One region of the Paenibacillus sp. GbtcB18 genome, then DNA from elsewhere that is predicted to be linked to it. Evidence: riboswitches for the same ligand, from Rfam matches in the RefSeq annotation. Region 1 holds a riboswitch; the other holds the start of a gene.

The links. Region 1 has a riboswitch for cobalamin ahead of KVT34_RS14970 (ABC transporter substrate-binding protein). Riboswitches for the same ligand answer to the same signal wherever they lie in the genome.
Region 2: it holds a riboswitch for cobalamin, as region 1 does, so the genes downstream of both, metE (5-methyltetrahydropteroyltriglutamate--homocysteine S-methyltransferase) here and KVT34_RS14970 (ABC transporter substrate-binding protein) in region 1, are expected to answer to the same signal.

The regions. Positions count from the first base shown of each region.
Region 1 covers NZ_JAGXJX010000004.1:267,709-272,120, reverse strand. The annotation lists gene KVT34_RS14985 (aminotransferase class I/II-fold pyridoxal phosphate-dependent enzyme) at 1-369, shown strand, start outside; gene KVT34_RS14980 (aspartyl-phosphate phosphatase Spo0E family protein) at 440-700, shown strand; gene KVT34_RS14975 (hypothetical protein) at 755-1,330, shown strand; cobalamin riboswitch at 1,459-1,665, shown strand; gene KVT34_RS14970 (ABC transporter substrate-binding protein) at 1,844-2,851, shown strand; gene KVT34_RS14965 (FecCD family ABC transporter permease) at 2,852-3,889, shown strand; gene KVT34_RS14960 (ABC transporter ATP-binding protein) at 3,889-4,412, shown strand, end outside.
Region 2 covers NZ_JAGXJX010000001.1:1,095,776-1,100,187, reverse strand. The annotation lists gene metE (5-methyltetrahydropteroyltriglutamate--homocysteine S-methyltransferase) at 1-1,788, opposite strand, end outside; cobalamin riboswitch at 1,972-2,165, opposite strand; gene KVT34_RS04990 (arylamine N-acetyltransferase family protein) at 2,216-3,001, opposite strand; gene KVT34_RS04985 (hypothetical protein) at 2,998-3,645, opposite strand; gene KVT34_RS04980 (sensor histidine kinase) at 3,938-4,412, shown strand, end outside.

The sequences.
Region 1 (4,412 bases):
GTCATGTGTGCTCCGATCATGGGCCAGATCGCCGCTCTTGAGGCGCTCCGCAACGGGCTGGAGGAGAAGGACCGGATGATCGAGTCCTATAACCAGCGCAGACGCCTGGTCGTTCAAGGCTTCCGGCAGATCGGTCTCGACTGCCACGAGCCTCAGGGAGCGTTCTACGCGTTCCCTTCCATCGCTTCGACGGGCCTCAGCTCGGAAGAGTTCGCTCAGCGGCTCCTGACCGAAGCGAAGGTGGCGGCCGTTCCGGGACAAGTGTTCGGCAACGGCGGCGAAGGCTTCGTCCGCTGCTCCTATGCGACTTCCGTTTCACAACTGAACGAGGCTTTGGACCGTATTGGGTCTTTTGTGAAAAAATTGTAAAGACTTGTCCCAAAAAATAGTTTTCAGAATCGGAAAAAACTGATATCTTTAGGGTAAAGGAGGGATATGTATGGCTTATTTAGAATATCGTCTGGCCGACAACTCGGGTTGGTACAGCCATGACGTTTCCGATCAACGCTGGTTATCCAAACGACCTGCCAAATTAGCCTCCCTCTTTCACCTGGAAGAAGAAATTCAGTTTATGCGGCACAGACTGGAACAGATGGTTCAGTCCGGTGAGGCTATGACTTCCGAGTCCGTAATTGAAATGAGTACGCTTCTTGATCATAAGATTAACGAATATATGAATCTAGTCCAGAAGAGCCGGTAAATGCCGGCTTTTTTGCAGCGTTTGCATAGGCTATCGGGCAACGGAGGGATTACAATGACACAGAAACGCTGGTTTCCGGCTGCAGTACTGCTTTTATTATTCACCGTCTTGGTTTCCGGGTGCGGGAAGGCCCAGCCCAAAGCGGATGTTTCCATCTTTATGATGGCCCGTGACGGCATACCGGTCGATGCCGCTTTTAAGCTTGAAAATTCGTTGAAAGCGCTTGTGGGGGACAAGCCGTCCATCTATTTGAATACGTCCCCGCTTTTTTCCAACGAAAAGATGATCGTCGAAATGGGATACGGCAATCACGGTATCCTGATCATCCCCGAAGAACAGTTTAAGATTTATGCGGCCGAAGGGGCATTTTTGCCGCTGGACGAGCATTTCAAGCAGGAAGACTATCCGGAGGGCGTACTCGAGGCGACGATTGAACCTGCCGGCAAGAAAAAGAATCCGCCCGAAGCGCCTAAGAAGGAGACGCATCTGTACGGCATTCCGCTCCAGTATTCCAAGTGGATGAAGGACAACGGCGTGGAAGGCAAGGGGCTCGTCGCTTTTATGGCGGTGAACAGCCGCAATCCCGAGCAGTCGTTCGAGGTACTCAAAAAGATCGCCGCCAAATCGTGAAGCGGACGACCTTGCCGCCGCCGCGACTCCAAAGCGGACGCCGGTAACTGCATGTGGTGCGATGACTAAAGTCCTTGTCTTTCCGCAGCCGCTTGGCCTATAATGGGGGATGAACTTGAAGGCCCAACCTCATACGTTTACCGTCAGGTCCCGAAAGCGGCGTCTCTCAGCGGAGCCAAAGCCCAGGGTGAAAAGGGAAGCCGGTGCAAATCCGGCACGGTCCCGCCACTGTAATACGGAGATCGTCTTACGATGCCACTGTCCGCTCGCGGATGGGAAGGCAAGACGGTCAAACATCCGTAAGTCAGGAGACCTGCCTGCCGGTTTGCAGCACAATATCCTTCGAGGAGAGGATCGCGCGAAACCGGAAAGGACGTCCGATTGACGGCCGTTCCACCTCGTGATTCTGAAAGTTATCCCCTCTATCTCCGGATAGGGGGGATTTTTTGTTGACATGCGCGAACATCGTGGGACAACCTCAAGTCAAACTAAATCTGCAAGGGAGTAGAGAACATGAACAACGAACGAAAAACCACCGGGGGTTTTAAATACGCCCTGCTGCTGCTTGTTTTGACGATGGCCGTCGGCCTGGCAGCCTGCGGCAAGCAAAGCGCGGATAACGGAACGGCGGGTTCGGCCTCTCCGGCGGCAAGCACCGCTCCGCAATCGAGCGCGAAGAAAACGCAGTATCCTTTGAAAGTAACCGATGCGACGGGCAAGGAATTTACGTTCGAGAAAGCGCCGGGAAAAATCGTATCGGTTTCGCCGGCGGAAACGGAAGCTCTTTTTGCGATCGGTCTGGGCGATAATATCGTCGGCGTGTCCGATTTTGACGATTACCCGGAGGAAGCGAAAAATAAGCCGAAAATGGGCGGAATTACGCAGCCTAACCAGGAATCGGTTATCGCGTCGGGAGCCGACATTGTTTTCACAGGCGTTTCGATGAAAAAAGAATCGGTCGAAAAGCTGCGCGCTATGGGCATCAACGTGTTCAAGGTGGAGCCGAAGACGCTTGACGACGTCATGAAAAATATTCAGCTTTACGGCCAGATTACCGACCATCAGGAACAGGCGGAAAAAGTCGTCGCAAAAATGAAAGAAGACCGTCAAAAAGTTACGGATGCTGTAAAAACCGTAGCGGCGGAAAAGAAGAAAAAAGTCTATATCGAATTCTCCCCGGGCTGGACAGTCGGTAAGGGTGAATTTATGGATGAGCTGATCACGCTGGCGGGCGGTGTCAACGTCGCTTCCGACATTACGGGCTGGAAGCAGATCAGCGAGGAAAAAATCATCCAGCAGAACCCGGACGTTATTTTATTCGCCAAAGGCGTAGTGGATGACAAAACGAAGAAAAGTCTTGAAGAACTCATTCGCGGACGCAGCGGGTGGAACGAAATCAATGCCGTTAAAAACAACCAGGTGATCGGTCTCGACCAGAATACGCTGACCCGTCCGGGACCGCGTTTGACGGAGGGACTCCTGCAAATGGCTAAAGCCATCTATCCGGACTTGGTGAAATAAATGAAACCTAAATGGGGACTTTGGGGAGGAGTAGGAGTTTTACTCCTTCTTCTTTCTATTGTGCTGAGTCTATCGCTGGGCTCGGCCCATCTGCCGGTGAGTCAGATCGCTTCGATTCTGGGGAGCAAGCTGCCTTGGATCGGTGACCGGATCACGCCGGACTGGCCCGTATCCTCGGAGCAGATTATTATGAAGGTAAGGCTGCCGCGCGTGATGCTGGCCATCCTGGTCGGGGCCTCCCTTTCGGTAGCGGGAGCCGCTTTTCAAGGCGTCCTGCGCAATCCGCTTGCGGACCCGTATACGCTTGGGGTAAGCAGCGGAACGAGCGTCGGCGCGGCTTTCGTCATTTACTTCGGTCTGCAGACTATGTTTTTCGGTACGTGGACGATACCGGTCGTCGGTTTTGCCACAGGAGCCGTTTCACTTTGGATCGTCTTGCGTCTGGCCCGGACCGACGGCAAAATCCGTATGGAGACGCTGCTGCTTTCCGGTGTCGTGATGCAGGCGTTTCTCGGCTCCGTCGTTTCTTTTCTCGTGTCGATGTCCAAACAGGTCGTCAATGAAATCATTTTCTGGCTGATGGGCAGTCTCGCGATGAAAGGCTGGTCGTACACAACCGTTCTCCTTCCGTATTTTCTCGTAACTTTCGTTGTGCTTTACAGCTATGCGCGGACACTCAACCTGCTGGCGCTCGGGGAACGTCAGGCCGCCCATCTGGGCATCCATGTCGAGCGGACGAAATTGATCGTGCTGATCACTGCGACTCTGGTGACGGCTGCGGCCGTTTCCGTATCCGGCGTGATCGGGTTTGTCGGGCTGATCGTGCCTCATCTGATCCGATTGATCGCGGGACCGGATTACCGGCTGATCGTGCCGCTTTCCGCCGTAGGCGGAGCCATCTACGTCCTTTGGGCCGATACGCTGGCCCGGACGCTTCTAAGCCCGACGGAGATTCCGCTCGGCGTCATCACCGCGTTTCTGGGCGCGCCGTTCTTCGCTTACCTGCTGCGCAAACAGAAGAAATGGGGGAGAAGCTGATGGAACCGATCATCGAAGTGCAGGGTGCGGGAAAAAGCTTCGGTGGAATCCGCGTGCTCAAAGATATCCGTTTCGAGGTGAAGCCCGGCGAATTTTTTGGCGTCATCGGGCCTAACGGGAGCGGTAAATCGACTTTGCTGAGACTTATCTCAGGCGTAGACCCCCTTACGGAAGGCCGTATTCTTCTCCAGGGGAGGGAAGTCGCGGGCTACGCCCGCAAGGAGCTGGCGCGCTGGCTTGCCGTGCTTCAGCAGGATGCACTGCCTCCGCTCGGTTTCACCGTCCGTGAGGTGGTGGAAATGGGCCGGTTCCCTTTCCAGAACTGGCTCGGGGAAGACCGGGAGGACGCTGCTGCGCTGATCGACCGGATTATGCGGCGGCTCGATCTGGAGCCGCTCGCCGACCGGACGGTCGAGAACCTGAGCGGAGGGCAGAAACAGCGCGTGGCGCTGGCGAAGGTGATGGCACAGCAGCCCCGCCTGCTGCTGCTCGACGAGCCTACGACTTATCTCGACATCGGCTA
Region 2 (4,412 bases), on a different contig from region 1:
CTCTTCGAGCGCTTGCACTTCTTTATCCAGCGCAAGCGAAATTTGATAGGCGACCACGTCTCTGGACAGATCGTCCCGGACGAATGACCAGTTGAGAATCGTAACCGGTCCGGTCAGCATCCCTTTGACGGGACGTGTCGTGAGCGACTGCGCGTAGACGGTTTCCTCGACGGTCATCGGCTGTGTAAATGCCACATCGCCGTAAATGACCGGCGGTTTCACGCAGCGTGAGCCGTAGGACTGCACCCAGCCGTTGCGCGTGAAGGCGAAGCCGTCCAATTTTTCGCCGAAAAATTCCACCATGTCCGTCCGTTCGAATTCCCCGTGAACGAGAACGTCCAGATCCAGCTCCTCCTGAAGCTTGATCCACTTATCGATCTCGCTGCGGATAAACGCTTTATACTGCTCGTCCGTCCATTCCGCCTTTCTCCATTTGGACCGCGCCTGTCTGACTTCCGCTGTCTGCGGGAAGCTTCCGATCGTCGTCGTCGGGAGAAACGACAGCTTCCACTTCTCGCGCTGAAGGGTCCGTCGCTCGCCGAAGCCCTCGCCGCGTGCCGCCGGCACCTTTTGAAGCTGCAAAGCGGCCGCCTGGACGGCTTTGTTGCCTCGAGCTTCGGAAGACCGGAGGGCGGCAAGCGCTTTTTCGTTCCGCTGAAGCGCTTCGGCCGTTTCCCCCGTTTGGGATACCGCCGCCTTGGACAGCAGGACGATTTCGTCCAGCTTCTCGTCGGCGAAGGCAAGAGCGTCTCTCAGCACCGGATCGAGCTTATCTTCGTGAACGGTGGACACCGGCACATGCAGAAGGCTGCAAGATGTCTGGACAATGACCCGCTCCCCGGGAACCACGGCCAAAATGTCGCGAAGCGTATCCAGCTTCTCCTTCAGATCGGAGCGCCAAATATTCCGGCCGTCCACGAGACCCGCTCCCAAAATTTTGCCTTCGGGAAATCCTTCGCTCTTCAAAAGCTTCAGCGTCTTCTCGCCGCCGTGTACGAAATCAAGCCCGATCCCGCTCACGGGCAGCTTTACGATTCTGTCGTAATGTTCCACGGCTTCGAAGTAGGTCTGGAGCATAATTTTCAATCCCGGCGCCGCCTCTGACAGCGTTTTGTAGATCGCTTCGATCCGGTTCATATCCTCTGCGGTTACGTTTGTCGAAAGCAACGGTTCGTCCACCTGCACCCATTCGACGCCTTCCTTTTCCAGCTCGCGCAGCACTTGGCCGTACAGCGGAAGCAGCCGGTCGATCCAGGCATCGGTTTCCGTCTCGGCGTACCCCTTGGACAATTTCAGAAACGTAAACAGTCCGAGCAGCACAGGCTTGCCCTGGATTCCGAGCGCTTCTTTGGCTTCGCGGTAAGCTTTGAGTGGTTTGTTCTCGACCAGCTCCGGCTTGGCGCCCTGGAGTTCCGGCACGATATAATGATAGTTGGTGTTAAACCATTTCGTCATTTCGCATGCGGTAGCCCCCTCTTCGCCTCTTGCCATCGCATAGTAGGTGCCCGGAGATACTTCGCCGCCCTCGTATTGAAACCGTGCCGGTACGATCCCGAACATGGCGGAAGTATCCAGCACGTGGTCGTATCCCGAAAAATCGTTGACCGCGATAAGCTCAATGCCCTTCTCCCGCTGAATGCGAAGATTTCCCAAACGGACTTCGGCCAGCTTGTCCGTCAGCTCCTCTTCGCCGATTTTGCCGGCCCAGAAAGACTCCAGCGCCTTCTTCCATTCACGTCCCGCTCCGATTCTCGGGTATCCCAAACTGCTGCTTGTCAATGCGTTCATGATCTTGACCTCCTGATAGTCGCTTGAATTGGATGTTTGCATGAGTTCCCTGCTTCATTGCTTATTTGTACAAGAAAATAAAAAAGGACGTCAATATCCCCGAAGCAGACAAGGATAAAGACGCCCTCTGTTTGTATATACAGTGGCCCGTACTTTAACACCTCCCTATCTCCCGTAGGTAAAGCAGTGCTGTCAGAACAGGCAGGTCTCCTGGCTCCAGAATCATCATCGTCGGCTGCCTTCCCGGTCTAAGACCAGTGGCGTGTTCGCCTTGACTCCTCTGTTACAGTGGCGGGACCGCGCCGGTTTTTCACCGGACTTCCCTTTTAAGCTCCAGTTCCCCCAAGGGGCTGGGCACCTATTCCCAACATATTCAATTGGTTAACTTAGAAATGACTATACACAACGCGGCATGTTTATGCAAGCTTTATTCTGACGGAATGCCGAAATGTTTAAGCAGAGCTTCCTTGTAGGCCTCGTCGTTTTCAGGCACGAACGTGCGCACGCCTTCGGGCGTGAACAGCTTAAACTCCTTGCCGGAGACCGAATTTCGTCCCTCCCGGGTCCGAATGGCTACCATCGCATCCTTCCTGAAAATGGAGTCCTGACTGTGCTCGCACCAGAAGCTGGCCATGACAAAATCTTTGGGCAGCTGCGGCTCTTCGGTAAACGAGTATATGCGCCTCCAACTGCCGTGATGCTTCTCGCTGAGCACCCAGCCGTATAAGGAGTCCCGCTCCATGGCGTAAAGCTCCTCGCCCTGCGGCTGCTCCAGCTTCTCGGCAAGACGGACCGGTCTCCGGGGCACGATGCCCCCGACACCTACGTCGCATAAGTAGCTGACTCCTTCCGCTTCCACTTTCAGCACATGATGGCGGCGCTTTGGCGGCAGCTCCGTCTCGTCTCTCCAGAACCGGGCGACATAGTCGGTCACGGGATAGCCGAGCTGGCGCAGCAGCCAGCCGAACAGGGCGTTCAGCTCGAAGCAGTAGCCGCCCCGCCGCCGCTCGACGATTTTATGACGCAGACGCTTTATGTCCAGAGACAGCGGAACCCCGTTCAGGATGTCCAGATTTTCATACGGAACAGTATGCAGATGCTGCTCCTGCAGCAAAGCCAGCGCCTCATAACTGCCGTCCAGCGGTCCTTCGTAACCGATTCGGTTGAGGTAAGCCTCCACTTCCGGTTTCAAATCTTCTCTATCCGTCCTCACAGGACACGCTCCTTTGCGGCAGGTTCACAGACCGTAATTTCTTTGGTACAGAGATCCAAAATACGGCTGCGCACATCGCATTTGGAAATGAACAGCGGCTTGCCGTCCCGGTCTATCCAATACGCGATAGGCAGCGAAACTTCGCTGCCGCGGAAGGATCCGTCCGCATGACTCGTCCCGATAACCATGGCATGATGCCGGGAGGCGATTTCTTTCGCTTTTGCAACCCATTCATCGAACTGCTCTTCACTGAACATGCCAACGCCGATCGGCTGAACGTACAAATCGGTTCGGGGGCTGCTCGCCTTCTCCACCTCATTCAGAACCAATTCGTCACACAAAATCGGGGTAATGACCAGTCCTTCTTCAAGCGCGGTTTCATATCCGCTATATTTGGCCCGGTCTATCACGACTTCCCCTTGCCGGTTAATGATCACGGCCCGGTCTTTCGGATTCTTCGAACCGCTTATCAGCAGCGTACGCGTACAGGCCGCAAGCTCACACGCCCGGGACAAATTCGTATGCAAATATCCTTCGGGGAAAACAGCCGCTGCCACGTCGGGATATCTCTCCAGTTCCGCTTGCAATTGTTCCAGATTCCGCTCCAGCATAGGCTGGCTGACGAGAATTTTCAATCTCACCACCTCCGGCTTATCCTTAAAGATTTCAACAACTTGGTGAAATATTCCTCCATGTTCACCAGCTTTTGATAAGTTTTCGCTCAATTGGCATCATTATTTATTGCATTATCTGCCAGAGAACTCCATAATAGGAATCTGAGTTCTTTTTTCTTTTAGAAAGAGAGTGCGGCCCGTGAAAGATATCCTTGTTCATTTATTCATCATGACATTTCCTCCTCATATTTACCAGATTTTTATGCTTACGCGTTTTTACAAAAGAGAAAAAAAACGAAACCGTTTTCTAATGGGAATCCTCATGGGGTTTTCCGGCCTTTTCAGCATAAGCTATCCGGTTATGTATCTCGTTCCTGATTTTTATTGGGATCTGAGAGGCGTGCCTCTTCTGCTCGCTTTTATATACGGAGGCTATTACGGAGGGTTTACGGCGCTCGGTATGATGCTGATCTTCCATGGGATTATGTTCCCGTCTTTCGGAGTTTCGGACGTCATCCTCTATGCGGCAGGTTTTCTGCCCATCCTGTTCAGGGCCCGTGACTTCTACCAGTATCCTTCGCGCAAGAAAATCGCCCTCTCCCTCTTGTACTCAAGCATGGGCGCTGCGACGCTGCTTATCTGGATGTCTTATATCGTCACGCATCACGGTTTTGTATGGAAGGATCTGCTGCCGCAAGTAAGTATTCTCGTGACCGCACAGCTTCTGCTGCCGGTGCTGCTCATCCTATGGTTTCAGCACATGCTCCGGCATGACCAGATGAGTATCGAAATCCAGA